2 regions of the Cellulosimicrobium sp. JZ28 genome follow, and region 1 is predicted to be linked to the other one. Evidence: predicted binding sites of a transcription regulator. Region 1 holds the regulator's gene; the other holds the start of a gene.
What was found. Region 1 encodes HspR, which represses chaperone genes until heat shock. Its sites were predicted from a motif close to AAGTTGAGTCNNNNNGACTCAACTT; they were not measured.
Positions count from the first base shown of each region.

Region 2: clpB (ATP-dependent chaperone ClpB) is a predicted target of HspR. The motif match lies at 10,239-10,263, and genes of this name have one in related genera.

Region 1 covers NZ_CP017660.1:3,322,980-3,338,299, reverse strand. The annotation lists gene BJP59_RS14955 (hypothetical protein) at 1-1,379, shown strand, start outside; gene BJP59_RS14950 (hypothetical protein) at 1,478-1,732, shown strand; gene BJP59_RS20250 (cold-shock protein) at 1,820-2,773, shown strand; gene BJP59_RS14940 (alanine--tRNA ligase-related protein) at 2,951-4,345, shown strand; gene dnaK (molecular chaperone DnaK) at 4,503-6,386, shown strand; gene grpE (nucleotide exchange factor GrpE) at 6,383-7,045, shown strand; gene BJP59_RS14925 (DnaJ C-terminal domain-containing protein) at 7,199-8,194, shown strand; gene BJP59_RS14920 (heat shock protein transcriptional repressor HspR) at 8,232-8,741, shown strand; gene BJP59_RS14915 (DUF1540 domain-containing protein) at 8,900-9,208, shown strand; gene BJP59_RS14910 (hypothetical protein) at 9,316-10,113, opposite strand; gene BJP59_RS14905 (sigma-70 family RNA polymerase sigma factor) at 10,307-15,320, shown strand, end outside.
Region 2 covers NZ_CP017660.1:55,168-70,487, forward strand. The annotation lists gene BJP59_RS00220 (Na+/H+ antiporter subunit E) at 1-70, shown strand, start outside; gene BJP59_RS00225 (monovalent cation/H+ antiporter complex subunit F) at 67-474, shown strand; gene mnhG (monovalent cation/H(+) antiporter subunit G) at 474-977, shown strand; gene BJP59_RS00235 (cation diffusion facilitator family transporter) at 1,105-2,097, shown strand; gene BJP59_RS00240 (CAP domain-containing protein) at 2,182-3,207, shown strand; gene BJP59_RS00245 (DoxX family membrane protein) at 3,340-3,888, shown strand; gene BJP59_RS00250 (methylated-DNA--[protein]-cysteine S-methyltransferase) at 3,916-4,494, opposite strand; gene BJP59_RS00255 (AlkA N-terminal domain-containing protein) at 4,491-6,095, opposite strand; gene BJP59_RS00260 (alpha/beta hydrolase) at 6,161-7,138, opposite strand; gene BJP59_RS00265 (3-hydroxyisobutyryl-CoA hydrolase) at 7,236-8,567, shown strand; gene BJP59_RS00270 (LppM family (lipo)protein) at 8,551-10,020, opposite strand; gene clpB (ATP-dependent chaperone ClpB) at 10,316-12,937, shown strand; gene BJP59_RS20100 (hypothetical protein) at 13,566-13,691, shown strand; gene BJP59_RS00280 (hypothetical protein) at 13,717-14,241, shown strand; gene BJP59_RS00285 (hypothetical protein) at 14,205-14,732, shown strand; gene BJP59_RS00290 (peptidoglycan-binding protein) at 14,783-15,320, shown strand, end outside.

The sequences.
Region 1 (15,320 bases):
TGCTCGAGAGCTTCCCGGGCGACGCCGAGTGGAGCGCCTTCGTCGCGGAGCAGGTCGCCGCCGGGCTGCCCACGCTCGAGCGCGTCGTCGGGATGCCGTGGCCGGGGAACCTCGAGCGCATCCGCGAGGACGTGTCGCCCGAGGTGCTGGGGTACGCGTGGTTCGACCGCGGCTCCGGCGAGATCGTCATCCCCGAGGACCTCGACGCCGGGCTGCTCTTCCACGAGCTCTCGCACGCGTGGCTCGCCGGGGACCGGTTCGCGGACCGGTGGGTGTCCGAGGGCCTGGCCGAGGTCGTGGGGGAGCGCGTCGCGGCGCAGACGGGCGGCCCGACCGAGACGTTCCCGGCCCCCGCGCGCGACGCGGCCGAGGCGCTCCCGCTCGTCGCCTGGGCGGACGTCGACGTGCAGGACGGCGCCGACGCCACCGAGGAGTACGCGTACGCCGCCGCGTGGACGGCCGTCTCCGCGCTCGTCGGCGGGCTCGACGACGAGGCGCTCGGGTCGCTCGTCGCCGCCGCGTACGCGGGGGAGAGCGCCTACGACGCCCCCGGCGAGCCGGGCCGTCCGGGCCTGACCGACGGGCGTCGCTTCCTCGACCTCGTCGAGGTGCGCGGCGAGGTCGCCGACGCCCAGGCGGCCTACCGCACGTGGGTCGCCGACGCCGACGAGACCGCCCTGCTCGACGCGCGGGGCCCGGCCAGGGAGGCCTACGTCGCCCTCGACGCGGCCGACGGCCAGTGGCTCCCGCCCGCGGGGCTGCGCACCGCGATGACGGACTGGGCGTTCGCGGACGCCGACGCGGCCCGGGAGGCGATCGGGCCCGACGCCGCTGCGGCCGCCGGCCAGGTCCAGCAGGCCGCCGACGACGCGGGCCTGCCCGACCCGGCCGCCGTGCGCACGCAGTACGAGAGCGCCCGCACCGCCGAGGAGTACGCCGCGCTCGCGACCGTGCTGCCGCGCACGGTCGAGGTCGTCGGGACGGTCGGCGACGCCGTCGCCGCGAGCACCGGCGGCGGGCCGTTCGCCGACCTCGGCCGCCTCCTGCTGGACGTCGACGGCTCGACCGCCGAGGCACGCGCCGCGCTCGACGCCGGGCGCCTCGACGAGGCCGCCGCCGCGGCCGACGACGCGTCGTCGCGCGCCGCCGTCGCGCCGTGGGTCGGGATCGGTGCCGTGCTGCTCGTCGTCGCGGCGCTCGCCGGTGCGGTCGTGCTCGTGGTGCGCCGCCGTCGTGCGGCCGCCGCCGCCGCGCCCGCCGCGCCGGACGCGGACCCGGGGGTCGAGCAGGACTCGGCGGTCGAGCAGGACCCGGTGGTCGACGGGACGGACGACCCGGCGGACGAGGGGAAGCCCGTCGTCCCCGCGGCGGCGCCGTAGCCCGCGGCCCGGGTGGTGAGCCCGGCGGGGCGACGTACGGTCGAGAGAGTGCGCCCGGTCGACCAGGCGGCCGGGCCGGAGACCAGGAGGGCCCGCTCATGACCGCGTCGCAGCCACAGGACCGCCGGGGCACCGGCGACGAGCAGGACCGGCGGGACGAGCAGGAACCGGTCCGCGGCGAGCCGGACATCGGCACCGCGGGCGCGTTCCCCGCGCTCGCCAACGACTCGATGCCGAAGGACCCCGAGGTTCCGACCGACGTCGACCCGGGCGACGAGCGGAGCTGGAGCGGCGACGACGTCGACGACCCGGGCACGGAGCCGGGTGCCGGCGCGTCGGGCACCGGCCGCTGAGGCCGGCCGAGCGGTCCCGCGGCGCCGGGGCGCGGCGGCGTCGGGGACACTAGGAGCAGCACTGTCTGTCGATGCAAGGAGTCCTAGGTGCCCCAGGGAACAGTCCGATGGTTCGACGCCGACCGAGGGTTCGGCTTCATCGACCTCGGGAACGAGGCCGAGGACCTGTTCGTGCACGCGTCCGAGATCGTCGGTGACGACGGCCCGAAGCAGCTCCGCGAGGGGCAGGTCGTCGAGTTCGAGATGGGCACCGGCGACCGCGGCCCGCAGGCGCGACGCGTCCGCGTGACGGGCGACCGCGCTGCCGACGCGCCCCTGGGCGTGCTCGGCACCGTCGTCTGGTACGAGCCGGCCAAGGGCTACGGCTTCGTCACGCCCGACGGACGCAGCGACGAGATCTTCCTGCACAGCTCGGCCATCGTCGGGGGCGGCGTCGTCACGGAGGGGCAGCGCGTGGCGTTCCTCGTCGTCGAGGGCGAGAAGGGCCCGCAGGCGGACCACCTGCTGCCGCTCGGCGCGCAGGCCGCGCAGCCCGCGGCGGACGGTGCCGACGGCACCGTGTCCTGGTACGACGACGTCAAGGGCTTCGGCTTCGTCGCTCCCGACGGCGGCGGCGACGACGTGTTCGTGCACGTCAGCGCTCTGGGCCGCGGGCTCACCGAGCTCGCCGAGGGCGCGCGCGTGACCTACGACGTCGTCGAGGGCGACAAGGGGCCGAACGCCCGGAACGTGCAGCTCGTGGGCGGCTCCGGGCGCCCGGGTCCGGACCGCGGCCGACCGGGCGCCGACCGTGGCCGCCCGGGCTCGGACCGCGGTCGTCCGGCGTCCGGTGGTCGCGTGCGCGGCGGCGAGGGCACGGTCGCGCGGTACGACGCGGACCGCGGCTTCGGCTTCATCACGCCCGACGCCGGCGGCGAGGACCTGTTCGTGCACGTGTCCGTCGTGCGCGGCGGGGAGGAGCTCGAGGAGGGTGACCGGGTCCGGTTCAAGATCCGGCAGAGCGACCGCGGGCCGCAGGCCGACGGCGTCGAGCTCATCTGAGCGAGGGGCGGCGCGGCTCCCGTCGAGCCACCCCGCCCCGGTGTGCCCCACCCGCCGCCCCGCGCCACCCTGCCCGCCCCGCCCCGGTGCCCCCCACCGTGGCGGGGCGCGGTCGTCCTCGCCGGGGCTGCGGGGATTGCCCTGGAAGTCGGTGGTGCCGGTCCCTGGGGTCGACGGATGGACGCCCAGGAGATCCGCTCGGCCTACCTCGACTTCTTCGCCGCCCGGGGGCCCGCCGTGATCGAGCGAGCGCCCCTCGTCCTGCGCGAGGACCCGACGACCCTGTTCACGGGCGCGGGCATGCAGCCGCTGATGCCCTACCTGCTCGGCGTGCGCCCGCACGCCGCCGGGCGGCTCCTGGTCGACTCGCAGCCGTGCCTGCGGTCGCAGGACATCGACGAGGTCGGCGACCGACGGCACACGACCTTCTTCGAGATGCTGGGCAACTGGAGCCTCGGGTCGGCCGACGTCGAGCGGCAGGTCCGGTGGTTCGTCGACTTCCTCGCGCTCGTCGGCGTCGACCTCGCGCGCCTCTACGTCACGTGCTTCCGCGGCTCGGCGGAGCACGGGATCCTCCGGGACGACGCGGCGGTCCAGGCCTGGGTCACGGTGTTCGCCGAGCACGGCATCGAGGCGTCGGTCGTGGACGTGGGGTCGCGTGCGGACGGGGACCGCGACGGCATGCGCGGCGGCCGGGTCTTCCTCTACGACGCCGAGGAGAACTGGTGGAGCCGGGGAGGTGGCCTGGAGGGCACGCCCGTGGGCGACCCCTGCGGGCCGGACTCGGAGGTCTTCTACGACCTCGGCCCGGAGCTCCACGACCCGTCTTCCGGGGAGCCCCATCCGGCGAGCGAGGGAGGACGGTTCGTCGAGATCGGCAACCAGGTGTTCATGCGCTACCGCCGCACGAGCGAGGGCTTCGTCCTCCTCGACGAGCCGAGCATCGACTTCGGGGGCGGGCTGGAGCGCATCGCCGCCGCCGCGACGGCGACCCCCGACGTGTTCGACGTGAGCCTGCTGCGCCCCCTGGTCGACCGGCTCGAGGACCTGAGCGGTCGCACCTACGAGGACGACCCGCGCCCGTTCCGTGTGATCGCGGACCACGTGCGCGCCGCGACGTTCCTCGCCGCCGACGGCGTGCGGCCGAGCAACAAGGCGCACGGGTACGTGCTGCGGCGGCTCGTGCGCCGGGCCGTGGTGCACGCGCTCCGGCTCGGGCTGGAGGACCGGTTCGTCGACGACCTCGTCGCCGTCGTGGCCGAGTCCTACCGCGACGCCTACCCGAACCTGGTCGAGCAGCACGAGGAGCTGAGCGGCGTGCTGCGGGACGAGGAGTCGCGCTTCCGACGCACGGTGCACCGAGGGCTCCGAGAGCTCGAGAGGCTCCGGGGCACGACCGTCACGGGCGACCACCTGTTCGTGCTCGCCGACACCTGGGGCTTCCCCGTCGAGCTGGCGGTCGACGAGGTCCGCCGCCGCGACATGGCTCTCGCCGCCGACTGGCAGGAGGGCTACGCGGAGCAACGCGCGCGCCAGCAGGCGCGGTCCCGGGCGGCCGCGAGCGGGGAATAGTGCGGGTCGCGTGAAGGTTGAGCCTGATGGACTCAAGTTGAGCCGGGTGAGGTTGCGCGAGCACCGACCACGGATCTACCTTGAGTGAAGCAGACTCAACCCGGTGTGCCGAGGCGCAGCAGCGCCGTCGGGCACCCAGAACGACGGAGGCACACACATGGCACGAGCAGTCGGGATCGACCTCGGCACCACCAACTCGGTGGTCGCCGTCCTCGAGGGCGGAGAGCCCACGGTCATCGCGAACGCCGAGGGGTCGCGCACGACGCCGTCGGTGGTCGCCTTCTCCAAGACCGGCGAGGTCCTCGTCGGCGAGGTCGCCAAGCGCCAGGCGGTCACGAACGTCGACCGCACCATCAGCTCGGTGAAGCGCCACATGGGCACCGACTGGTCGGTGGAGATCGACGACAAGAAGTACACCGCGCAGGAGATCTCCGCGCGCATCCTGGGCAAGCTCAAGCGCGACGCCGAGGAGTACCTGGGCGAGCCCGTCACGGACGCGGTCGTCACCGTCCCGGCGTACTTCAACGACGCCGAGCGCCAGGCGACCAAGGACGCCGGGCAGATCGCGGGCCTCAACGTGACCCGCATCGTCAACGAGCCCACCGCGGCCGCGCTCGCCTACGGCCTGGAGAAGGGCAAGGAGGACGAGCTCATCCTCGTCTTCGACCTGGGCGGCGGCACGTTCGACGTCTCGCTCCTCGAGGTCGGCAAGGACGAGGACGACTTCTCCACGATCCAGGTCCGCGCGACCTCGGGCGACAACCGCCTCGGTGGCGACGACTGGGACAACCGCATCGTCGAGCACCTCATCAAGCAGGTGAAGAACAGCTCGGGCGTCGACCTGTCGAAGGACAAGATCGCGCTCCAGCGTCTGCGCGAGGCCGCCGAGCAGGCGAAGAAGGAGCTCTCGTCCGCGACGAGCACCACCATCTCGATGCAGTACCTCTCGATGAGCGAGAACGGCCCCATCCACCTGGACGAGAAGCTCACGCGCGCCCAGTTCCAGCAGATGACGCAGGACCTCCTCGACCGGACGAAGGCCCCGTTCCACAAGGTCATCTCCGACGCGGGCGTCTCCGTCTCCGACATCGACCACGTCGTGCTCGTGGGTGGCTCCACCCGCATGCCGGCCGTGACCGACGTCGTCAAGGAGCTCACGGGCGGCAAGGAGCCGAACAAGGGCGTCAACCCGGACGAGGTCGTCGCCGTCGGCGCGGCCCTGCAGGCCGGCGTCATCTCCGGTGACCGCAAGGACGTCCTGCTCATCGACGTGACCCCGCTGTCCCTCGGCATCGAGACCAAGGGCGGTGTGATGACCAAGCTCATCGAGCGCAACACGGCCATCCCGACCAAGCGCAGCGAGATCTTCTCGACGGCCGAGGACAACCAGCCGTCGGTGCTCATCCAGGTGTTCCAGGGCGAGCGCGAGTTCGCGCGCGACAACAAGCCGCTCGGCACCTTCGAGCTGACCGGCATCGCGCCGGCCCCGCGCGGCGTGCCGCAGATCGAGGTCACCTTCGACATCGACGCGAACGGCATCGTCCACGTCGGCGCGAAGGACCGCGGCACCGGCAAGGAGCAGAAGATGACCATCACGGGCGGCTCGGCGCTGCCCAAGGAGGACATCGACCGCATGGTCAAGGAGGCCGAGGAGCACGCGGCCGAGGACAAGAAGCGTCGCGAGGACGCGGAGACCCGCAACCAGGCCGAGGCGTTCGTCTACTCGACCGAGAAGCTCGTCTCCGAGAACAAGGAGAAGCTCCCCGCCGACGTCGTCACCGAGGTCGAGGCCGACATCGCGTCGGTCAAGTCCGCGCTCGAGGGCGAGGACGCCGACGCCGTGAAGACCGCGCACGAGAAGCTCGTCGCGTCCTCGCAGAAGATCGGCCAGGCGCTCTACGCCTCGGCCGAGCAGGAGCAGGCCGCCGGCAACCCCGGTGCCGCGCAGGACGACGCCACCGCCGCGGCGGGCGCGACGTCCGCCCCGGACGAGGACGTCGTCGACGCCGAGATCGTGGACGAGGAGGACGAGCGCAAGTGACGGCCGACGGACCGACCGACCCGCAGGGCCCCGAGGAGCAGGCCGGGCGCGAGCCCGGCCAGGGCTCCGACGACAAGCCCTTCCACTTCACGGACAAACGCAAGGTCGACCCGGAGAGCGGTCGGCCCCGCCCCGAGGGCGAGGCCGGCGGCTCCGCGGGCGACGACGCGGAGACGGACCCGCTCGCGGGCCTCGACTTCGAGCCGTCCGACGAGGCCGGGGTCGACGCCGCGGTCCTCGCGGCGAAGGCCGAGGCCGCGGAGCACCTCGACGCGCTCCAGCGCGAGCGGGCCAGCTTCACGAACTACCGCAACCGGTCGCTGCGCGACCAGGAGGCCGCGCGCACGAAGGGGGTCGAGGACGTGCTCACCGCGCTCCTCCCGGTCCTCGACGACATCGACCGCGCGCGGCAGCACGGCGAGCTGACGGGGCCGTTCGCGGCCATCGCCGACAAGCTCGACGCGTCGCTCGAGAAGTTCGGGATCGAGCGCTACGGCGCGGTCGGGGACGAGTTCGACCCCACCGTCCACGAGGCGCTCATGCACCAGCCCGACCCCGAGGCCACCGCCACCACGGTGAACCTCGTCATCGAGCCGGGCTACCGGATCGGGGACCGGGTCGTGCGCGCCGCGCGCGTCTCGGTCGTCGGCCCGCAGTAGCCACCCCTTCCTCGTGCCCGACGGCGCGGGCGCACCTCCCGCGCGGAGGTGCGCTCCGCCGTCGGGCACGCGAGGATCACCAGCAGCAGACCCACCGGCAGCAGCCACGGAACGAAGGACCAGGACCACGACCACCGACAGGAGGGAGGCGCCGTGACCGGACAGGACTGGATGGAGAAGGACTTCTACGCCGCGCTCGGCGTCCCCAAGGACGCCGACGACGCCGCGATCAAGAAGGCCTACCGCAAGCTCGCCCGCAAGTACCACCCTGACCAGAACCAGGGTGACGCGAGCGCCGAGGCCAAGTTCAAGGAGATCGGCGAGGCGTACGCCGTGCTGTCGGACCCCAAGGAGCGCGAGCAGTACGACGCGATCCGGGCGATGGCGGGCGGCGGCGCGCGCTTCTCCGCGGGCCCCGGCGGTGCCGGGGGAGCGGGCTTCGAGGACGTCTTCGGCGGCATGTTCGGCGGCGGCGGGGGCCCGGGCGGCACCCGGGTGCGCTACTCGACCGGCGGCCAGGGCGCGGGCGGGTTCGAGGACATCCTCGGCTCGATGTTCGGCGGCGGCGCGGCGGGCCAGCAGTTCGGCGGCCCCCGCCCCCGTGCGGGCGCCGACCTCGCGGCCGCCACGACCCTGCCGTTCCGGCAGGCGGTCGAGGGGTCGACCGTGACGTTCACCGTCGACGGCCGCACGGTCACGACGCGCATCCCGCCGGGCGTCCGCGACGGCCAGAAGATCCGGCTGCGCGGCAAGGGCCGCCCCGGCACGGCCGGCGGGCCCGACGGCGACCTCGTCGTCACCGTGCACGTCACCCCGCACCCGGTGTTCTCGCTCGACGGCGACAACCTGCGGATCACGGTCCCGGTGACGTTCCCCGAGGCCGCGCTCGGCGCCACCATCGCCGTCCCGACGCTCGACGGCTCGACCGTCAAGGTCAAGGTGCCGGCCGGCACGCCCTCCGGGCGCACGCTGCGCGTCCGCGGCCGCGGCGTGAAGACCGCGAAGTCGACCGGCGACCTGCTCGTCACGGTCCAGGTCGCCGTGCCGCAGAAGCTCTCGAAGGCCGCGCGCGAGGCCGTCGAGACGTTCGCCGCCGAGACCGCCGGCCAGGACGTGCGCGCCGACCTGGTCCGCCAGGCCGCGGAGTGACCGGCGCCCGGAGCGCCGGCTCGGGAAGGAGGCCCGGATGACCGCGTACCGCACGGACGACGCCCGGACGGGTCCGGACGTGACGCCCGACGTCGACCAGGACGCGCCCGTCCTCGTTATCTCGCAGGCCGCCGCGCTCGCGGGCATGCACCCGCAGACGCTGCGCCAGTACGACCGCCTCGGCCTCGTGGTGCCCCGCCGCACCGCGGGCCGGGGGCGGCGGTACTCGCTGCGCGACGTCGCGAAGCTGCTTGAGGTGCAGCGCCTCAGCCACGACGAGGGCATCAACCTCGCGGGCATCCAGCGGATCCTCGCCCTCGAGTCCCAGGTCGAGCGGCTCGAGCGGCGCATCGAGGCGCTCTCGGCGCGCGTCGAGCCGGGCGGCCGCGTGTTCGCCGCCGCGGCGAGCGGCGACGTCGTCGTCGTGCCGCGCGGGCGCAGCGTGCGGCGCGGGGTCGAGGAGGCCCTGCGCGAGACGCTCGTCGAGCACGGCGAGGCGCGCGCGCTCGTCATCTGGCGGCCCCGGGCCGACGGCACCGACAACTGACCTGCGGCGCGGCATTTCCGCAAGAATGCCGTGCGCTAATTGCGGCGCATTCCTGCATTTCTTAGCAAGGCCTTCCTTGCTATACACCGAGGAATTCCGGGAATACCGTGGAACGCGGAGACCGACCCACGGCGGGTCCTCGGAGACAGGAGATCGCGATGAGCAGCCTCACGGAGATGCCCCAGGTCGTCGAGTGTTCCATCGACGGCTGCGGCTACAACCACGACCACGGGTGCCACGCGGGCGCCGTGACCATCGCCGGTCACACGGGCGACGCCGAGTGCGCGACGTTCATCCCGCTGGGCACGAAGGGCGGGCTGGAGAAGGTGCTCGCGCACGTCGGGGCCTGCCAGCGCACGGAGTGCGTCCACAACGCCTCGCTCGAGTGCTCCGCGCCGTCGATCCGCGTCGGGGCGGGTGCGTCCGGCGAGGACCGCGCCGACTGCCTCACCTTCACGCCGCGCTGACGCGCGGTCGCCGCCTTGCTCGCGGGCGGTCGGTCACCTGCCGGCCGCAGACGCCCCCGGACGCCCCGGACCACGTGCTCGCCCGCGTGGGACGGGGCGTCGTCGTGTCAGCGCTGGAGCGTGTCGAGGAGCTGGACGGCCGCCGTGTGGGTGCGGGGGAGGGGTTCGAGCCAGACGCGCGGTGGTCGGCGCAGGATCGCCGTCACGCCCAGCGCGAGACCGGTGCGCTCGATGTTGTGGCGGAGCACGGTGCGCACCATGGCGTCGTCGGCGTCCCGCTCGCCGAGCACGACGAAGAGCCCGTTGCCGATCGAGGCCATGGGGTGGCCCTCGCCGAACGTGTGGGTGAGCGCGCGGCCCATCGCCGCCGACCGCGCGAACCGCTGCCAGCCCGTCAGGTCGTCGAGCGCGACGTCGACGACGAGCAGCCCGTGGGTCTGGGTCGCGTCCAGGCCCGCGCGCTCGGCCGCGCCGTACGTCTCGCGGAGCCGGTGCACCAGGTACTGGGTCGTCGCGAGGCCGGACTCCGGGTCCAGGACCTCGGGTGTCACAGGGCTGGCCTCGTACCCCTCGGACCAGCCGACCGCCACGCCGCGGACCAGGTCGACGACCGGTTCGCGGTCGTGGGCGCGGTACAGGCAGACGACGTCGTCGATGGCCTCGCCGATCCCGACCCCGGCCTCCGCGCGGACGCGGCCGAGCCGCTCGGCGGCGGGCGTCGCGTCCCGCTCCTCGCACAACGCCTCGACGAGCGCGTCGACGGCAGGGTGGTACCAGTCGCCCGGCCGTAGCCAGACGCTGTCGGCGCTCGCGCGCCGCCACCGCTCGCGCACGGCGTCGGTCGCGGGCACGGCGTACCCCGGGAGGTGGTCCATGTAGATGAGACGTGCGGGCGAGCGGTCCATGACGCGGGAACGGCGAGAAGTTTCCAGGACCTCACGTCCCGGGTGAAACGGGACGAAAGCCAGAAAGCACCGCCGTCAGCGCTCCGGTGGCGGGAACCCTCTGCCCGTGAGATGGACGGGCGTCTACTATGGCCACCGTAGCCTCGGTTCGGGGCGGTCTCCGGGGCGGGTGACGATGACGCAGGCACAACGGGTGGACAGCGAGGCGTTCAGCGACGCCGAGCTCATCACCGCCGTACGTGCAGGGGACACGAGCGCCTACGGGGTGCTCTACGAGCGGCACGCCGGGGCCGCCCGCACGGTCGCGCGCCAGTACGTCCGCTCGAGCGCCGACGCCGACGACGTCGTGTCCGACGCGTTCGCCCGCACGCTCTCCGTGCTGCAGAACGGCGGCGGCCCGGACGTCACGTTCCGCGCCTACCTCTTCACGGTCGTGCGCCGTCTGTCGTACGACCTCGTCAGCGGGGCCCGGCGCACGCAGCCGACCGACGACGAGCGCACGTTCGAGTCCGCGTTCGGCCCGATGGCCTCGACGGAGGACCCGACGCTCGAGGGCTTCGAGCGCTCGACCGTCACGCGCGCCTACCAGGACCTGCCGGAGCGGTGGCGTGCCGTGCTCTGGTACACCGAGGTCGAGAACCTGTCCCCGGCCGAGATCGCCCCGCTGCTGGGCCTCACCGCGAACGGCGTCTCCGCGCTCGCGTACCGCGCCCGCGAGGGGCTGCGCCAGGCGTACCTCCAGCAGCACCTCACGTCCGTGCCCGCCGAGGAGTGCCGCACGGTCAACGCGCTCCTCGGGTCGTACGTGCGCGGGGGCCTCGCCAAGCGCGAGACGGCGCGCGTCGAGTCGCACCTCGAGGGCTGCGACGACTGCCGCGGGCTCGTGCTCGAGCTGGGCGACGTCTCCCACGGCATGCGCGCCGTCATCGCCCCGCTCGTGCTCGGCGTGGGCGCGCTCGGTCTCGTCGGGACGGCGCTGCCCACCACGGGCGGCGCGACGGTCGCCGGCGGGGTCGCGGCCGCCCTCCAGGGCGCGTCCGGCAGCGGGACGGCGAGCAGCTCGGGCGCCGGTGGGTCGGGCGGCGCTGGCGGGTCGAGCGCCGGCGGGTCGAGCGCCGGAGGATCGGGCGCCGGTGGGTCCGGTGCGGCGGGCGGTTCGGGTGCTGCCGGCGGGTCCGGTGCGGCGGGCGGGTCCGGTGCGGCGACCGGTGCCGGGGCTGGTGCGGGCGTCGGCGGCGGCGCCGGCGCGGGCGCCGCCGGGACCGGCGTGATCGGCGGGGCCGGCGCGGCGGCGGGAGCCGTCGGCGCCGCGGGCAGCGTCGCCGGAGGCGCGGCCGGTGCGGGCGCGGGTGCCGGGGCTGCTGCGGTGGGCGGAGCGGCGGCCGTCGGCGGTGCGGCGGCGGGCGGCGGCGCCCTGGCCGCGGCCGGGGCCGGAGGCCTGCTCGCGCTGGTCGCGTCCGCGCCGATCGCCGCGGCGGCGGTCACCGTGGGCGTGCTCGCGGTCGCCGGGCTGGGCGTCGCGGGCGCGCTCGGAGCCTTCACTCCCGAGCCCACGCCGTCACCGACCTCGCAGTCGTCCCCGACGCCGTCCGGCTCGTCCCCCTCTCCGTCTCCGTCGCCCTCGCCGAGCTCGGGCACGACCGCCCCGACGCCCGACCCCACGACGGACCCGACGTCCCCCACCAACATCCCGCCGGCGCCGACGGACCCCGCCACCCCCGACGCGACGACGGCTCCGCCCGCGGATGCGGGCGCGCCCGGCGGGACGAGCCCGGTCGGCTCGACGCCCACCGACCCGGCTCCCGGCGGCTCGACCCCCGTCGACCCGGGGACCGGCGAGCCGACGCCCGTCGACCCGCCGCCGGAGCCGGCTCCGGCCGCGCTCGACGTCGCGCTCGGGACCGGCATCGAGATGGAGGCGCGCAAGCCCGCCGACGTGCGCCTGACGGTGTCGAACTCGGGCGGGAGGGCGGCGCAGAACGTCACGGTCGAGATCGACCTGCCGGCCGGCGTCGAGGCCGTCACGTCGTCGGTCGTCGCGCGCGGCGCGTCGGTCGCGCCCGTGCTGCGCACGGCTGCGCTCCCGTGCGGGCCTGCCGCTGCGGGCGGGACGCTCGCGTGCGCGGTGGGCGTGCTCGCGCCCGGCGAGGCGCGCGACCTCGTCGTCACGGTCACGGCCCGGGGCGGCGGCGTCTACGAGTTCCCTGCGCGCGTGAAGGCGGAGGGCCTGCGCACGGTGGAGCGCAACCTCACGCCGCCGCCGCTGAAGTACGTCGGCGCGGAGGTCCGGCTCGACGACGAGCGCGTGACGCTCGCGGCGAACCCCGGGTCCGCGACGCTCACGCTCACGGCCGCCAACACCGGCGACCGTGATGCCCAGGGCGTCCGCTTCACCGTGCCCGAGCTGCCGAAGGGGCTGTCCCTCCGACCTGTCGACGACGGCTGGACCTGCACCACCCCGGCGCGGGGCGCCGCGCTCGAGTGCGCGAGCGACACCGTGCTGCCCGCGCCGGCCCGGGGTGCGTCCGCGGGACGGTCGGTCGAGCTGGCGGTCGAGCTGCGCGCGAACGGTGCGTTCGTGCCCGAGGTCCAGCAGCGCGACGACGGCGCGCTCCGCGTGCTCCCCGCCGACGTCCCCGTCGAGGTGCGGGCCGGAGCCGACGACCAGGCGGTCACGGCGAGCCGCACCCTGAGCGCGGCGGTGCCGCTCGCGTGGCTCGGGGCCGACGGCGTCCAGGTCCGCGCGGAGAACGCGGACGGCACGGTGCGGTACACCGCCGACGTCGCGAACCGGACGGGCGCGCCCGTCACGGTCGGCCTCGCCGCGCCCGACACGCCCGCGTGGCACGCGGCCGACCTCCCCGCGCGCACGAGCGTCGGTGAGAGCGCCTCGCTGGTCGTCGACGTCAATGCGCCCGCGGTGCCCGCGAGCATGCTCGTGCTCTCGCAGGAGCGGCTGCTCGTCGGACCGGGCGGCGAGGCGGTCGTCTCGCGGCCGCCGAGCGACGTCGCGCTCGCCCTCGACGGCCAGACGATCGCGCCGGTCGTCCCGGAACCGGCGGTCGCGCAGTGCGTGTTCGACCCCGAGACGGACACGTCGTCCGCCGCCGCGACGCTGACCTTCGACAACTCGGCCTCGACCCTCCCGGTCGAGTTCTCGGTCGACGGGCACCCGGGCCTCGCGCAGACGGTCCCGGCGCGGGCTCGTGCCGAGGTCGACCTTCCCCCGGCGGGAGCCGCGCCTGCGACGTACGCGCTGCTGGCCGACGGCGACGCGCTCGTCTCCCGCACGGTCGGCGCGGTCGACTGCTTCGCGTGGGACGTCGAGGGCTCGGCGACCGCGGAGTGGGCGCCCACCGAGGGCGGCGGCTCCGTCGTGGTGAGCGGGACGTTCCGCAACGACCACGCGGCGGCGACGCTGCGCGTGGCCCTGGACGGCGGAGAGCTCGGCACGACGCGCGCGGTCGACGTCGCACCCGGCGCGGAGGCCGTGCTGACCCTCGACACCGGTTCCCGGCAGGTCGCCGCGGGCGAGGTCGCGTTCCGCGTCTCCCGGCTCGACGGCTCGGGCCGGGCGCACGTCGTGACCGCCGCGTACGACGCCGTGCGGCACGCGCCCGCGGTGGACGCGCCGACCGTCGGGGCGTGCGTGCTCGACCCGGCGACCGAGCGGTCGTCCGCCCCGGTCGCGCTGCGTTACGACAACACGCGCTCGACCGTCCCCGTGGTGTTCACCGTCGCCGGTCGCGACGACCTGACGCGGACGGTCGACGGCGGCCGGGACGCCGTCGTCGACGTGCCCGGCGGTGTCGGGGAGGCGTCGCTGACGCTCGACGTGCTGGCCGACGGCGCGGCCCTCGCGAGCCACGAGATCCCGGGCGTCGACTGCTTCGACTGGTCCGTCGCGGACGGCTCCGCGTCGGCGACGGCCACGTGGGTCGTGCCGGACGGTGCGGGCGCCGGCTCGACGGTCGTGCGCGGGACGTTCCACAACCCGTACCGGGCGACGACGCTGCGGGTCACGATGACGACGCCGTACGGCGTCGCCGCGCCCGTGGAGGTCGCCCCGGGCGCGACCGCGACGCTCGCCGTCGACACCCGCCTGCGCGACGTCCCGGCCGGGACGGCCACGTTCGCGGTCGAGCGGGTTCACGCCCCCGGCCTGGCGGGGAGCACGGTGACCGCGTCGTACGCCGCGACGACCTACGCGCCGTCGTGGGCGCGCACGGCGACGGTCGAGGCGCGCTGGCAGGACGGCTCGATCCGGCTCGTCGGCACCCTGACGAACGACACGGGGGAGACGCTCGACGCCCGGATGCTCGGCGGCGCGCTCGGGGACTCCGCCCCGGTGAGCGGCATCAAGCCGGGGGAGACGGCGACCTTCACGATCGACACGGGGAAGCTCGACGTCAAGGCCGGGAAGGTGACCTTCCGCCAGTACCGCTGGGTGCTCGGGAAGGGCTTCCAGGACTCCACCCTCGCGGCGACCTACCGGGGCGCGGCGTACGTGCCCGACTGGGCGGCGACCCTCACGGCGACGACGCAGTGCGCGCCCGGCGGGGGCGGGGTGGTGCTCACGACCGGTCTGCGGAACGACGCCGACGAGCCGACCCGCGTCGTCGTCCGCACCCCGTTCGGCACGCGCGACCTCGGCGAGGTCGCGCCGGGTGCGAGCGCGAGCGTCGACCTGCCCGCGGGCGCCCTCGCGGTGCGGTCCGGTGCGGTCACGTTCGAGCTCTCGCGCACGGTCCTCGGCACCCCGTTCGCGGAGACGGTGACGGCCCGGTTCGACGCGCTCGACTGCGCGGTCGTGGCGCCCGGCGGGAGCCTCGTCCTCGGTGACCCGTACTACGACGCGAAGCGTGGTGACTCGTTCCGCACGGTGTCCGTGCTCCTCGACAACGCGGGCTCCAACGTCCCGCTGACCTTCCGGGTCACCGGGCAGGCGAAGGGGCAGTGGGACCTCGCGGCCGGCGAGCGCCGCACGGTGGCGCTGGGCGAGGCCTCCGGGTCCGGGGCGAAGTACGTGCTGCACGCGGGATCGTGGTCCGAGCAGCTCGTGGTCGACCCCTTCAGCGCGGCGCCCGCGTGCTACGCCGCGTGGGAGGTCGACGAGTGGTACGGCTTCGGCGACGAGGTGTCCTACGGCGGCTGGAACTACACGGCGCGGATCGCGAACGTCCTCATCCGGCCCGACCGTGACCCGC
Region 2 (15,320 bases), 1.1 Mb from region 1:
GTCGAACGACGAGCTGCGGGCCGCCGGCCTGTACGACGTCCCGTCCGCGCGAGAGGTGGCCGAGGCATGAGCGACACCGTCTACCTCGTGATCGTCGTGGTGAGCGCCGTGCTGCTCGCCGCGGGGGCCACCTTCGCCGTCGCGCGCGCCGAGCGCGGGCCGTCGATGCTCGACCGGACGATCGCGCTCGACGTCTTCACGACGACGCTCGTCGGGGCGATCGCGCTCGAGGCCGCGTTCTCCCGGCGCACGGACACCATCCCGATCCTCGTCGTGCTCTCGCTCGTCGGGTTCGTGGGCTCGGTGACGATCGCGCGGTTCGCGTCGGTCGAGCCCGAGGACGAGGGCCGCATCCGCACGGCCGAGGAGATCGCCGCCGAGGACGCCGCCCGCCGCGAGGCGGAGGAGTCCGACCGGGACTCGGCGGTCGACGCCGAGCACCACGGCGGCGCGCCCGACGGGGAGGTGCGCTGATGGACCCGACCACCGGCCTGTGGGACACGGTCGCCGACGTCGTGTCCGCGGTCTTCCTCCTGTGCGGCGCGTTCCTCGCGTTCGCCGCGGGCGTGGGCGTCGTGCGGTTCCCCGACCTGCTGGCGCGCATGCACGCGGCGACCAAGCCCCAGGTGCTCGGGCTGATCCTCGTGCTCGCCGGCCTGAGCCTGCGGCTGCGCTCGTGGGGCGCCGTCGCGACGCTGTTCCTCGTCGTCGTGTTCCAGCTCCTCACGTCGCCCGTCGCGGCGCACATGGTCGGCCGCGCGGGCTACCGCACGGGCAAGGTCCGCACGGACCTGCTCGTCGTCGACGAGCTCACGCGCGACCAGGAGGCGGCGGAGCGCGAGGACACGGGCGAGCACGACGACGCGGACCGGCACGGCGAGCCGGGTGCCACCGGCGGCGTCGAGCTCGCCGACACGGGCGACCCCGGGCCCGACGACGCGGGTCGCCCCGCCGACGCGGAGGGCCCGGCGCGCTGACGCCGCCGCGCGCACGCACGGTGCCGGACCTGGCGTCCGGGCCGTGCGCGCCCGGCCCGTGCGTGCTCGACGCGTGAGCGTCCGGCCTCCGCGCGCGGGTCGTGCACGCGGCTGGTAGACCGGCAGCATGCCCGACGCCCCCACGCCCGCCCCGCCGCAGCCGGAGTCGCGCAACCCGCGCGTCGCGCGACCGGAGGGTGGCGGCGACAGCACCGTCACGGTGATCGTCGCATTCCTCGCGAACGCGCTCATCGCGGGCGCGAAGACGGTCGCCGCGACGGTGACCGGCTCGGCGTCGATGCTCGCGGAGGCCGTCCACTCGTGGGCGGACACGGGCAACGAGATCTTCCTCCTCGTCGCCGACCGGCGCTCGCGCCGCCCGGCGGACACCGAGCACCCCCTCGGGTTCGGCCGCGAGGCGTACGTGTGGTCGATGTTCGCGGCGATCGGGCTGTTCGCGGTCGGCGCGGGGGTGTCGATCACGCACGGCATCCAGGAGCTGGTGCACCCGCAGCCGGCGGACGACTTCGTGGTCGCCTACGCGGTCCTCGCCCTGGCGTTCGTGCTCGAGGGCGTGTCGTTCCTGCGCGCCCGGCGGCAGGCGCGCGCCGAGGCGCAGGCCGCGGACCGCGACACCCTGCACCACGTGCTCGTCACGTCGGACCCGACGCTGCGCGCGGTGTTCGCGGAGGACGCCGCCGCGCTGATCGGCCTCGTGGTCGCGTTCGGGGGCGTCCTGGCCCACCAGCTCACCGGGTCGCCCGTGCCCGACGCCGTCGGGTCGATCGTCGTCGGCCTCGTCCTCGCGGTGGTGTCCGTCGTGCTCATCGACCGCAACCGGCGGTTCCTCGTGGGGGAGGCGGCGATGCCGGCGACGCGCGCCGCGGTGCTCGCGGGCATCCGCGACCTGCCGGAGGTCGAGCGCGTCACGTACCTGCGGCTCGAGTACGTCGGGCCTCGCGCGCTGTACCTCGTGGCGAGCGTGGACCTGCGCGGCGACGAGTCCGAGACGTCCGTCGCCCGTCGGCTCGACGAGCTCGAGCGCCGGGTGACGTCCGTGCCGCTCATCGCGGGCGCGGTGTTCACGGTCTCCGCCCCGGAGGAGCCGTCGATCGTCTGACCTGGCGGCCGACTCCCGCCGTCGAACGGGCGCAGAACGGACGAAGCGGTACACATCCGCGGTCCTCATGGGTAGGGTCGAGCGATGGTCTCGCAGCGCACGCCCCGGCACCGCTCGGCGGCGGCGCCCGCGCCGTCTCCCGAGTCGTCTCCTGTGCCCGCGTCCTCCGCCGCGCCCGCACGACGGCGCGGCGGCCCGTTCGCCCGGCACCTGCGGTCCGGTCCGCGCGTCGCGGTGACGACGGGCGTCGCCGCCGCCCTGCTGCTCGGCCCTCCGCTGGGCCTCACGGCCGCGACGGTGACGGGCGAGATCCGGCCCGAGCACGTGGGCCCGCTCGGCCCCGTCGTCGCGGCGCTCCCGTGGCAGGGGAGCGCGCCGCAGGAGTGGCTCGCGGGGCGCGACCCGCGCGACGACCGCGCGTCGCGCACCCTGGCCGACGCGCGCGGCGACCTCCCCGCGGACGGCCCGACGGCGCCCGGTGCGCCCGGGGCCGACGACGCGCCGCCCGCGGCGACCGCGCCCGCGCCCGCGGCGACCGAGGAGCCTCCCGCCGACCCGGTGCCGACGCCCACGCCGGAGGACGTGCCGCCCGCCGAGGGCGCGGCGGACCCGGCCGGCCCGGACGGCGCGACCGCGTCGGGCCCGACGCCCGGCACCGGAACGGCCGACGGCGCCGCGCCGGCTGCCGGGACCGCCTCGGCCGCCGGGGCGGCGGCGCCCGGCGGAGCCGGTCCGGCGGCAATCACGGCGGAGGGTGCTGCGGTCGTCGAGCTGACGAACGCGGAGCGGGCCGCCGCCGGGTGCGAGCCGCTCGCCGTCGACGAGCGGCTCACCGCCGCGGCGCAGCTCCACAGCGAGGACATGGACGCGCAGGGGTACATGGACCACACGAGCCTCGACGGCCGCTCGCCGTGGGACCGGGCGCACGCGCAGGGCTACCCGAACCCGGGCGCCGAGAACGTGGCGAAGGGCTACCGGACCGCCCAGGACGTGGTGCGCGGGTGGATGGACTCGCCGGGCCACCGCGCGAACATCCTCGACTGCGGCCTGCGGGAGATCGGCGTCGGGCACGCGAACGGGGCCTGGACGCAGGTCTTCGGCTGGGGCTGATCCCCGCCCCTCTCTTCGGCGGCGCACCGCCCGTCCCGCGTCTCGCGGGAAAGGCCCACGCGCGGTGAATATCGCAGGTCCGCTATCTTATCGCCGGAAAGTGGAACGCTACTGCTCGACGAGGAGTTCAGAATGGCCCCCACCGGACCCGCCGCACCGACCCCGTCCACCGCCGCCCCCGTCGCGGAGGAGCCGCGGCGCGCCGCTGCCCGGCGGCTCCGCGAGGGGCTCTGCGAGCGCCTCGCCGCCTGGTCCGTGCCGGCCCTGCGGGTCGCCCTCGGCCTCGTCTTCCTCGTCTTCGGGGTGCTCAAGTTCTTCCCGGGCGCGAGCCCGGCGGAGCAGATCGTGCGCCGCACGGTCGAGGCGCTGACCTTCGGCCTCGTCGACGGCACCGCCGCCGTGGTCCTCACGGCGGTCGTCGAGACGGCGGTCGGGCTCGCGCTCCTCACCGGTCGCGCGCTGCGGGCCGGGCTCGGCGTGCTCGCCGTCACGCTGGCCGGCGTCCTCTCCCCGGTCGCGCTCTTCCCAGGCGACCTGTTCGGCGACGGCATGACCCTCATGGGTCAGTACGTGCTCAAGGACGTCGTGCTCGTCGCCGCCGCCGGGGTGGTGGCGGCGGCGACGCTCGGGGCCCGGTTCACGCTCGCGGCGGCGGAGCCGGCGCGCGCTCCGGCGGCGTGATGCCGGGGCGGGCCGTCCGCGGCGGGCTCAGCGCGCCGGTGCCGTGACGGTCGCCCGGGCCTCGCGGTCGAGGAGGCTGCGCTTGACGTCCAGTCCGTAGCGGAAGCCGCCGAGGCTGCCGTCCGTGCGCAGCACGCGGTGGCAGGGCACGAACAGGGCCGCCGCGTTCATCGCGCAGGCGCCCGCGGCGGCGCGCACGGCGGCGGGCCGCCCCGACAGCTCGGCGTACCGGGTGTAGGTCACCGGGTCGCCGGGCTCGACCGTGCGCAGCACGTCCCACGCGTGCGCGCGGTAGGGGCCCGAGGCCTGCCGCACCGGCACGGCGTCGATCGCGCGCACGTCGCCCGCGTAGTAGGCCCGGACGGCGGCGACGGTGGTCGCGACGGCGGGGTCGTCGTCGGGCACGGGGGAGACCGTCGCCGGGCGCAGGCCGGGGTGCACGAGCGCGACGAGGTCCGCGGGCTCGTCCGTCCAGCCGGACGCGAGGACCGCGCCGCCGGCGTCGACGACGACCGTGAACGGGCCGTCGGGCGTGGTGAGCGTCGTGGTGACGGCCGGGCTCGTGCCTGCCGTCGTGGTGGTGGTCGGAGCGGGTGCGGTGGTCACGGGGTCTCCTTCGCAGGGGTCGGGGCAGGCGCGGAGGCGCGCCACAGGTGCATCGCGGCGTACGAGCGCCACGGCGCCCAGCGCTCGGCGCGGGCGGCGAGCGCGCGGCGGTCGTCGGGCAGGCCGAGCGCGGCGGCACCGGCGCGGAGCGCGAGGTCGCCGTCGAGCAGGACGTCGGGGTCGTGCAGCACGCGCATCGCCACGTACCCGGAGGTCCACGGCCCGACGCCGGGCATCGCCTCGAGCGCCGCGCGCTGGGCCGCGGGGTCGTCGGCCGGGGAGAGGGCGAGCGACCCGTCGGCGAGGGCGTGCGCGACGCCGAGCACCGCGGCCGTGCGCCGGGCGGGGCCGCGCAGGTGGTCCGCGCCCCCGGCGGCGAGCTGCGCGGGGGTCGGGAACAGGCGTGTCGGGCCGAACCGCGACGCGAAGGGCGTCCCGAGCGCGACGGTGAGCCGCGACAGGTGCGTCCGCGCGGCCGCGACCGAGATCTGCTGCCCGACGAGCGCGCGCACGAGGATCTCGGCAGGGTCCACCGCTCCCGGGACGCGGATGCCCGGCACCGCGCGCACCGAGGCGGCGAGCGCGAGGTCCGCCGCGAGGGCCGCGTCCACGGCCGCCGGGTCGGCGTCGAGGTCGAACAGCCGCCGGACGCGTGCGATCGCGGCCGGCAGGTCGGCCACGGACGTCAGCTCGAGCTCCACGTGGAAGCGCGGCGCGCGCCGTCGGCTCCCGGGCGGCGGCCCGTAGGTGGCCCGGAACGCGCCCGGCCCGTGCGGCAGCGCGAGCGTCCGCGCGTAGGAGAGCAGCGGGCCGTCGAGGTCGACGACCTCGACGCCGTCGACGGCGCGCGCCGCGAGGAACGCGAACACGCCGCGCGCGTCGAACGGCTCGCGCAGGGGGAGGGTGAGGTCGAGCGCGGCGGTGGCGCCGCCGTCGTCCGCGGTGGACCCGGCGGGAGCGGCGGCGGGCGGGCGGCGCGGATCACCGGTCGACGGCGCCCGGTCGGGCCGGGCCCGACGCCGCAGCTCGCCCGGCGTCGTGTCGAAGACCTCGGTGATCGTGTCGTTGAACTGGCGCACGCTCCCGAAACCGGCGGCGAACGCGACGTCGGCGAGCCGCAGGTCCGTCCCCGTGAGCAGCGCCCGCGCCGTCTGGGCGCGCAGCGCGCGGGCGAGCGCGACCGGGCCGGCGCCGAGCTCCGCGACGAGCACGCGGTGCACGTGCCGGGCCGAGTACCCGAGGCGGGCGGCGAGGCCGTCGACGCCCTCGCGGTCCACGACGCCGTCCGCGACGAGCCGCATGGCCCGGGCCGAGAGGTCGTGCCCGAGGTCCCAGCTCGGCGTGCCCGGCACCGCCTCCGGGAGGCAGCGCTTGCACGCGCGGTAGCCGGCCTCGTGGGCGGCGGCCGAGGTGAGGTAGAAGGTGACGTTCTCGGGCTTCGGGGTCCGCGCCGGGCACGACGGCCGGCAGTAGATGCCGGTGCTGCTCACGGCGGTGATGAACTGCCCGTCGAAGCGGCGGTCGCGCGACGCGATGGCGCGGTAGCGCTCGGCGAACACGGGGTCCGTGGTCGCCGGGGGCGTCGCGAGGGTCGTCGTCATGACTCGATCCTCACCCGACGGAGCACGCCCTGGCTAGCGGGATTCGGACACGACGGTGGGCGCCGTCAGACCCGCGCGTCGAGCCAGTCGAGGACCTCGCGCAGGTACGTCGACCGGGCGGGCTCGGGGGAGAGCGCGAGGTCGTGCGCGCCGCCCTCGACCGTGACGACCGTGACGTCGTCGCCCAGCCGCTCGGCGCGCGACGTGATGTGCCCGACGTCGAGCACGCTGTCCGTCGTGAGCAGGGCGTCGTGCCAGCCCGACGCCGGGCCGCTGCGCGCGGACGCGAGCACGAGCACCGGGCAGTCGACGTGCAGCCCGCGCGCGACGCGGGCGTGGCCCCGGCGCACCGCGCGCAGGAACCCGGCGCGCACCGGGAACCCCTCGATCGGCTTCCACGCGAGGTCGAAGTCCCACTCGCCGCCCGTGCTCGCGTGCAGCGCCTCCGCCCAGTGCGGGTCGAGCGCGCCCACGACGAGCCGCGGCGCGACCCGCCCGACGACGTCGACCACCCACGTCACCGGGCCGCGGAACACCCACGGCTTGTTGAGGTCGAACCACGGGCTGTTGAGCACGAGCGCCGCGAGCCGGCCGGGCCGCGCGTCGGCCCACAGGCTCGCGAGGAGACCGCCGGTCGAGTGCCCGAGCACCACGAGCCGGTCGTGCCCCTCGGCGCGCACCGCGCGCGCCGCCGCGTCGAGGTCCTGCGCGTAGACGGCGAGGTCGGTGACGAAGTTCGGGTCGTCGTCGGGCCGCGACGGCGCGCCCGAGCCGCGGCCGATCGAGCGCCCGTAGCCGCGCAGGTCGACGGCGTAGAACCGGTACCCGCGCGCCTCGACCGCCTCCGCGACGTGCGTCTGGAAGAAGTAGTCGATGAACCCGTGCACGTACAGCACCGCGGGCCGGTCGCCCGCGGGCGCCGCGGCGTCGCGCCGCACCAGGGTCGCCACCGCGCCGTCCGGGAGGTCGAGGTCGCGCGCGACCCAGTCCCCGCCCAGCACGTCGGGCCGCCAGGGCCCGTCCGTCCGCGTCGCCTCGTCCACCGCCGCCTCCTCGCTGCCGCCGGCCCGACCCGTCTGCCGTGCCAGGGTCCCACGTCCTGCGTGCTCGCGGCCGCCGACGGGCGGTAGCGTGACGCGGATGACGAGCGAGATCCTCGCCCGCGTCGACGACGGCGTCGGGCACCTCACCCTGGACCGGCCCCGCGCGCTCAACGCGCTCGGGTACACGATGCTCGGCGAGATCGCCGACGTGCTGGACGAGTGGCGCGTCGACCCGACCGTGCGGCTCGTGCTGCTCGACGGCGCGGGCGACCGCGGCCTGTGCGCGGGCGGTGACATCCGCGAGCTCCACGCGTCGGTCGTCGCCGGGCGGCAGGCCGACGCGCGCCGGTACTTCCGGCGCGAGTACGCGGTCGACGCGGCGCTCGCGGAGCTGCCCGTGCCCGTCGTGACGATCATGGACGGCATCACCATGGGCGGCGGCGTCGGCCTCGCGGCCCACGCGCCGGTCCGCGTCGTCACCGAGCGCTCGCGCGTCGCGATGCCCGAGACGCGGATCGGCTTCACGCCCGACGTCGGCGGGTCGTGGCTCCTCGCCCGCGCGCCCGGGCGGCTGGGGGAGATGCTCGCGCTCGGTGCGGTGACGACGGACGCCGCCGACGCGATCCACGCCGGGCTCGCCGACCACTACGTGCCGAGCGAGCGGCTGCCCGTGCTCGGCGCGGACCTCGCCGCGCTCGCGAGCGCGGGCGTCGACCCGCTCGACGTCGAGGCCGTGCGCGACGTCGTGCGGCGGCACGCCCTCCCGGCGCCGGTGTCCGGGCTCGTCGCGCGCCGCGCCGCGATCGACGCCGCGTACGCCGCGGACACGGTGCCGGAGATCGTGGCCCGCCTGCGCGCGGCCGCCGCGGACGGCGACGAGCGTGCGGGCGCCGAGGCGGACGAGCTCGACCGGCTGTCGCCCACGGCGGTCACCGTCGCGCTCGCGGCCGTCCGCAGCGCGCGCGACCTGCCCGACCTCCGGGCAGCGCTCGCCCAGGAGTACGGGCTCGTCTGCTGGTTCGTCGACACGCAGCCCGACCTCGTCGAGGGGATCCGCGCGCAGGTGGTCGACAAGGACCGCGACCCGTCGTGGCGCCCCGCGACGCTCGCGGAGGTCGACCCCGCTCTCGGCGCCGAGGCGCTCGCCTACGTGCCCGCGGAGGCGCTGTGGGACGACGCCCTCGGCCCGCGGCTCGCGCGCCGCGCGGTCGAGGCCGTCGTGCGCCGCTTCAGCGAGGGGGAGCCGACGCCCGACGAGCTCGCCGCGGCGCACGACGACCTCGTCGTCGAGCTCGTGGAGCGGCACGAGGACGGGACCGCCGTCGTGCACCTCGCCGACACGTGCGGCGAGCACTTCCTCGACGGCTACTGGCCCGCGGTGCGGCTCGACGCCGTCGGCGACGTCGTCGAGGTCACCGTCGAGTCCTGAGCGGCCCCCGGACGCGCGACGGCCCGCCCCGGTCTCCCGGGGCGGGCCGTCGTGTCGTGCGGGGTGCGGACCGCTCAGTCGGTCGGCGGGCGCAGGCGCGTCGCGTCGTCGATCTCGTCGTCGGGACCGGCCTGCGCGCCCGGGCCGTCCTGGCCCGCGGGGCCCGGCTGCGGCGGGAGCGGCTGGGTCGGTGCCGGCGGCTGGTGCGGCGGCAGCGGCTGGGTCGCGCCCGGGGGACGGGCGGCTGGGCGGGCAGCGGCGTCGTCGGGGACGACTGGGGGTGCGGCGCGCCGGGGGGCGCGAACGGCGCGGCGCCCGGGTAGCCACCCTGCTGCGGCGGCGCCGGCGGCTGGCCGCCGTACGGGCCACCCTGCTGGCCCGGACCGGACGGCGTCCCGTAGCCCTGCGGCTGGCCGGGCTGGCCCGGGTGCTGGCCCTGCTGGCCGGGGTACTGGCCGGGCTGGCCGGGGTACTGACCCTGCTGGCCGGGGTGCTGGCCGGGCTGACCGGGGTACTGACCCTGCTGGCCGGGGTGCGCGCCGGGCTGGCCGTACTGGCCCGGGTACTGGCCCTGCTGGCCCTGCCCGGGGTACTGGCCCTGCTGGCCGGGGTGCTGGCCGGGCTGACCGGGGTACTGACCCTGCTGGCCGGGCTGGCCCGGGTACTGACCCGGCGCGCCGTAGACGCCCTGCTGTCCGGGCTGGCCGGGGTACCCGCCCTGCGGGAAGCCCGTGCCCTGGCCGTCCTGCGTGCCGGGCTTCGAGCGGAGCACGAGCCACAGCACGAGGCCGATGATGCCGAGCAGCACGAGGCCGCCGACCAGGAACCAGATCCACGCCGACGAGCCGGACCCGTCGGAGCTGTCGGTGTCGGGCGCGGTCGCGCCGTCGTCGGTCCCCTCGTCCGTGCCCTCGTCGGAGCCCGAGCCCGAGCCCGCGGAGCCGCCGGGCACGGCCGAGCCGCGCGCCGTCATCTCGTTGACCTCGCCGACCACCGGGGTCCACGTCACGGTGTTGCCGTCGACCTCGCCGTTGGACTCGGCCACCTCGCCGGGGAACGTGATGGCGATCTTGATGTCGAGACCCTCCATCATCTGCCGCGACATCTCGTCGGTCGCCGCGTCACCCGTGTCTGGGTTGAACTCCTCGCCCGTCATGTCCATCGAGCCGCTCACGACGTACTCGTCGCCCTCGCGGGTGACGGAGATCGAGTCGGCGGCGCCGGTGTCGAGCTGCGCGATCGGCTGGTCGGCGTAGGTGATCTTGGTGCCGGTGTAGCCGTCCTGCGCGTACGGCTCCTGCGTCGCGCCCTCCGGCATCTCGGACTCCATCTCGGAGCCCATCTGGTCCCAGAGCTCCTGGGGGTCCGAGCCCATCGACTCGGCGACCTCGTCCGAGAACGCCATGACGACGCTGCCGTCGAACGTGTCGTCCTCGTTGAGGGTGATGGCCATGTCCATCCTCATGCACCCCGTGAGGAACAGTGCGAGGGTGGCGAGGAGGGCACCGAGGCCGAGTCGTCTGCGCAAGGGTGAGGAGTTCACCCGCCCAGCATGTCGCGGATCGTCGCCCGGGGCGAGGGTCGATGCCGTTTTGAGACGGAATGCGGCCGGACTTCATCCGCTCCGGGGACGCGGGCGAGCGAGGAGAGGCCGCACGGGGGTGCCGATCGAAGTTGAGCGGAATACACTCAACTTAGGAGTCGTTCCACTGGTCAGACCATCTTTTCGAGCAGCACACGGAGCACCTATGGAAACGAAGTTCACCACGATGTCGCAGCAGGCGATCGGCGAGGCGATCCAGACCGCGTCGGCCGCCGGCAACCCCCAGCTCGAGCCGACCCACCTCCTGGCCGCGCTGCTCACACAGGAGGGCGGCGTCGCCGTCGGGCTCCTGGACGCCGTCGGCGCCGACAAGCAGGCCGTCGGGCAGAAGGTGCGCGCGGCGCTCGTCGCGCTGCCCACCGCGAGCGGCTCGGCCGTCGCGCAGCCGACGCCGTCGCGCGCCACGTCCGCGGCGCTCGACGCCGCCGCGAAGGAGGCCCAGGCGCTCGGCGACGAGTACGTCTCGACGGAGCACCTGCTCCTCGGCATCGCCGCCGGGTCGTCGCAGGCCGCGACGATCCTCCAGCAGGCCGGCGCGACCGCCGAGGCCCTGCGCTCCGCGCTGCCCGCCGTCCGCGGGAGCGCGCGCGTGACGAGCCCCAACCCCGAGGGCACCTACAAGGCGCTCGAGCAGTACGGGACCGACCTCACGGCGCGCGCCGCCGAGGGCAAGCTCGACCCCGTCATCGGGCGCGACTCCGAGATCCGGCGCGTCGTGCAGGTGCTCAGCCGCCGCACCAAGAACAACCCGGTGCTCATCGGCGAGCCGGGCGTCGGCAAGACCGCCGTCGTCGAGGGCCTCGCCCAGCGCATCGTCGCGGGCGACGTCCCGACCTCGCTCCAGGGCAAGCGCCTCGTGTCGCTCGACCTCGCGAGCATGGTCGCGGGCGCGAAGTACCGCGGCGAGTTCGAGGAGCGCCTCAAGGCCGTCCTGGAGGAGATCAAGTCCTCCGACGGCGAGGTCGTCACGTTCATCGACGAGCTGCACACGGTCGTCGGGGCGGGCGCGGGCGGCGAGGGCGCCATGGACGCGGGCAACATGCTCAAGCCCATGCTCGCGCGCGGCGAGCTGCGCCTCGTCGGCGCGACCACGCTCGACGAGTACCGCGAGTACATCGAGAAGGACCCGGCGCTCGAGCGCCGGTTCCAGCAGGTGTTCGTCGGCGAGCCCTCGGTGGAGGACACGGTCGCGATCCTGCGCGGGCTCAAGGAGCGGTACGAGGCCCACCACAAGGTGACGATCGCCGACTCCGCGCTCGTCGCGGCGGCGTCGCTCTCCGACCGGTACATCACCGGGCGCCAGCTCCCGGACAAGGCGATCGACCTCGTCGACGAGGCGGCGTCGCGCCTGCGCATGGAGCTCGACTCCTCGCCGATCGAGATCGACGAGCTGCAGCGCGCCGTCACGCGCCTCGAGATGGAGGAGGTCGTGCTGTCCGAGTCGACCGACCCCGCGTCGCTCGAACGCCTCGAGAAGCTGCGCGCCGACCTCGCGGACCGTCGCGAGGAGCTCGCGGCCCTCACCGCGCGGTGGGAGGCCGAGAAGGCGGGCCACAACCGCGTCGGCGACCTGCGCGCGAAGCTCGACGAGCTGCGCGTCCAGGTCGAGCGCGCGATCCGCGAGGGCGACCTCGAGACCGCGGGCCGCCTGCAGTACGGCGAGATCCCGCAGGTGCAGCGCGAGCTCGACGAGGCCGAGGCGGCCGAGCAGGCCGACGACGCGTTCGCCGCGTCCGGCCCCGAGGCAGCGCCGATGATCGCGGACAAGGTCGGCGCCGACGAGATCGCGGAGGTCGTGTCCGCGTGGACGGGCATCCCCGCCGGCCGCATGCTCCAGGGCGAGAGCGAGAAGCTCCTGCACATGGAGGAGGTCATCGGGGAGCGCCTGATCGGCCAGCAGGCCGCCGTCCGCTCGGTGTCCGACGCCGTCCGCCGCTCGCGCGCGGGCGTCGCCGACCCGGACCGCCCCACGGGCTCGTTCCTCTTCCTCGGCCCCACGGGCGTCGGCAAGACGGAGCTCGCGAAGTCGCTCGCCGACTTCCTCTTCGACGACGAGCGCGCCATGGTGCGCATCGACATGTCCGAGTACTCCGAGAAGCACTCGGTCGCCCGGCTCGTCGGCGCGCCCCCGGGGTACGTCGGCTACGAGGAGGGCGGCCAGCTCACCGAGGCCGTCCGGCGTCGGCCGTACTCGGTCGTGCTGCTCGACGAGGTCGAGAAGGCGCACCCCGAGGTCTTCGACATCCTCCTGCAGGTGCTCGACGACGGCCGTCTCACCGACGGCCAGGGCCGCACGGTCGACTTCCGCAACGTCATCCTCGTGCTGACGTCGAACCTCGGCTCGCAGTTCCTCGTGGACCCGATGCTCGACGACGCGGAGAAGCGCGAGGCCGTCATGAGCACGGTGCGGGCGTCCTTCAAGCCCGAGTTCCTCAACCGGCTCGACGACGTCATCGTGTTCGAGCCGCTGACGATCGAGGAGCTCGGCCGGATCGTCGACATCCAGGTCGCCGCGCTCGGCCGGCGCCTCGCGGACCGGCGCATCACGCTCGACGTGACGACGGCCGCCCGCGAGTGGCTCGCGCTCGAGGGCTTCGACCCGGCGTACGGGGCGCGCCCGCTGCGCCGCCTCGTGCAGCGCGAGATCGGCGACCGCCTCGCGCGGATGCTGCTCTCGGGCGACGTCGCCGACGGCGACGTCGTGCGGGTCGACCGCGACCCCGAGGGCGACGGTCTCGCCCTCGGCACGGAGATCCTCACAGCCTGATATCCCGCTCGGCTGCCCCCGCGCCACGTGCCGTCGTCGAACGGCTGGCACGTGGCCTGGGGCGGGGTCGTGCCCTGCCCGCCCTGCGGCAAGGGCCGCGCTCTCGAGCCTTGCGGAGCGGGTGCGGCCGGGTGCCCGGGACGACGTCCGTGGCCCCGCCCGGACCGGCGCCGTGAGGCATCCTGATCCTCGAATCGCTTTCACGCGGACCTGCGCACCGATCCGTCATCACGGTCACGATGCGTCACGTCCATGGCTTGCCAGAGGCGACCCCCGGGGAGTCGCGCCGTCCCAGGTAACGCTGCCCGTCCGCGTCCCCGGCGGCTCTTTGTTAGCACCTCAGATTTAGGTCTTGTGGCGCGCGCACTGGTGTGCAATCCTCGAGCCAGCCGCCCAGGGGGACGGCAAGACAGGGGAAATCGCGATGAAGCGAAGATTGGTCTCAGCCATCGCGGCGTCAGCCCTCGTGATCGGTGCAGTCGTGGCAGTGCCTGTCACAGCTGCGGCGACACCCGGGATCAACAGCTGCCACTTTCAGATCTACGACTGGGCGACATACACCGAGACCTTTCGTGGAAACTGTGGGCTGACGCGTGCGCGGTTCGACTATCGCACCACCAACGGTGGGGTGTTCCAGGACATCGCCTACTGGCACACATGGTCCAAGACGAGTCGTTACCCGTCGTCCTGGAGAGTCGCGAACTACGGCCAGGTGTGGGACCGCAATCAAACCAGCGGGTGGAAGGTGCCGTGATCGTATGACGGTGCCGGGACGATGGTTGTCGACCGTCGTCGCTGCGGTTGCTCTCCTGTCCGGCTGTTCCCAGAACGCCGGGCAGGAGGGCCCGTACGCAGCAGAGTTCGATGCTGCATACGAGGCATCGACGTCCGATTTCGAACGGGGCGTGCTGCGCGACGGAACCATCTCGGACGCGGAGATGGTCGAGGCTCGGAGCCGACTCGTCGCGTGCTTGGAAGACCGTGGCGTCCCGGTGGAAGCTCTCGGTGACCGGTATCGGCTCGGACCGTTCGAGGACGAAGCGGAGTCCCGAGGCGCGGACTCGATCCTCGCAGAGTGCGAGACCGGGACGACAGCGCTCATCGAGCCTCTCTATGCGGCTGTCCTCGGGAATCCTCAGGACGAGGACGTGACCACCGCCGTCGCAGAGTGCATGGTCCGGCACGGTGCGCGAGGGGCCGACTACTCCGCCGACGACGTCGTCCGTGAGATCGATGAGGGGGCTTTCGACGGGCTCGAGCCGGACGCATGGGAAGTGCGCTGCATGAGGAATCCGGATTCGTGAGAAGAGGTGCCCGCCGTGCCGCGGTATCGCTGCTCGTCGCGTGCGCCGTCGCGTCCGGGGGCGCGTGCACGGCTCGTCCGGCGGTTCCTCCCCTGACGCCCGAGGAGAGCCGTGAGCTCGAGGACGCCGCAGAAGCTGGGACGGTCGATCTGCCCGAGGGTTTTGCCTCTGACGGGGTCGTCCGAGATCGGGTGCTCGACGAGTCGCTCAACGATGTCCCGATCGGTTTCTCCCGCGAGTGGGGGCAGGCCTTGGGGAGGCCCGTGTTCGTTGTCTATGAGTTTGTCGGCTCGTGCGGGGGCGAGCCGGAACGCGGATGGACCTACGTCTTCGACGCCGACTCGGAACCGGAGTGCATTGTCGAGCCGACGCCCGATGAAGCTCTCGGGAAGGTCGTGGACCTTGCCGATCGCTCGGTCGGCTCGCGTGGTCCCGTCGTCGTGGTGATGGACCGCGACCGCTCGCTGGTCGTCGATCTCGCGAAAGACTGATCCAGGCAGGAACCTCTCGGAGTGCCTGGGTTCGAAGAAATGCAGGGGTGATGACGGTGAGCAAGAGTGACGGGCCCGGGGTCGCGGTGGCCACGATCATGCTGGGCGTGGTGACGCTTCTTGCGGGTGGCGTGGCCGCAGGTGTGGTACTGGCGCCGGATCGTGTCCCACAGGCCGTACGGTCACCGGAGGCGGTGGCTACGGCGCCGGTGTCGTCGCAGGTGTTCGACGACGTCCGGCGCGTCAAGGTGACGCCGCAGGTCGCGCAGGAGGCGCCGCTGCCGTTGTCGGACTCGGGGCGGGTGACGGCGTCGTCGTGCGTGCCGGGCGGGGTGATCGAGTCGGGGTCGAGCCCCGCGACGATCGACGACCGGCCGGTGCTGGCGCTGGCGACGTCGGTCCCGCTGTGGCGCGACCTCGCCCCGGGCGCGAAGGGCGACGACGTGCATGCGCTCCAGGCCGAGCTTGCGCGGATCGGGTTCCCTGTTCGTGCGGACGCGGAGTACGGGAACGCGACGAAGACGGCGGTGACGCGCCTGTTCAAGGATGCGGGAGTCGCGAAGCCGTCGGGTGACCTTCCGGCGGCGT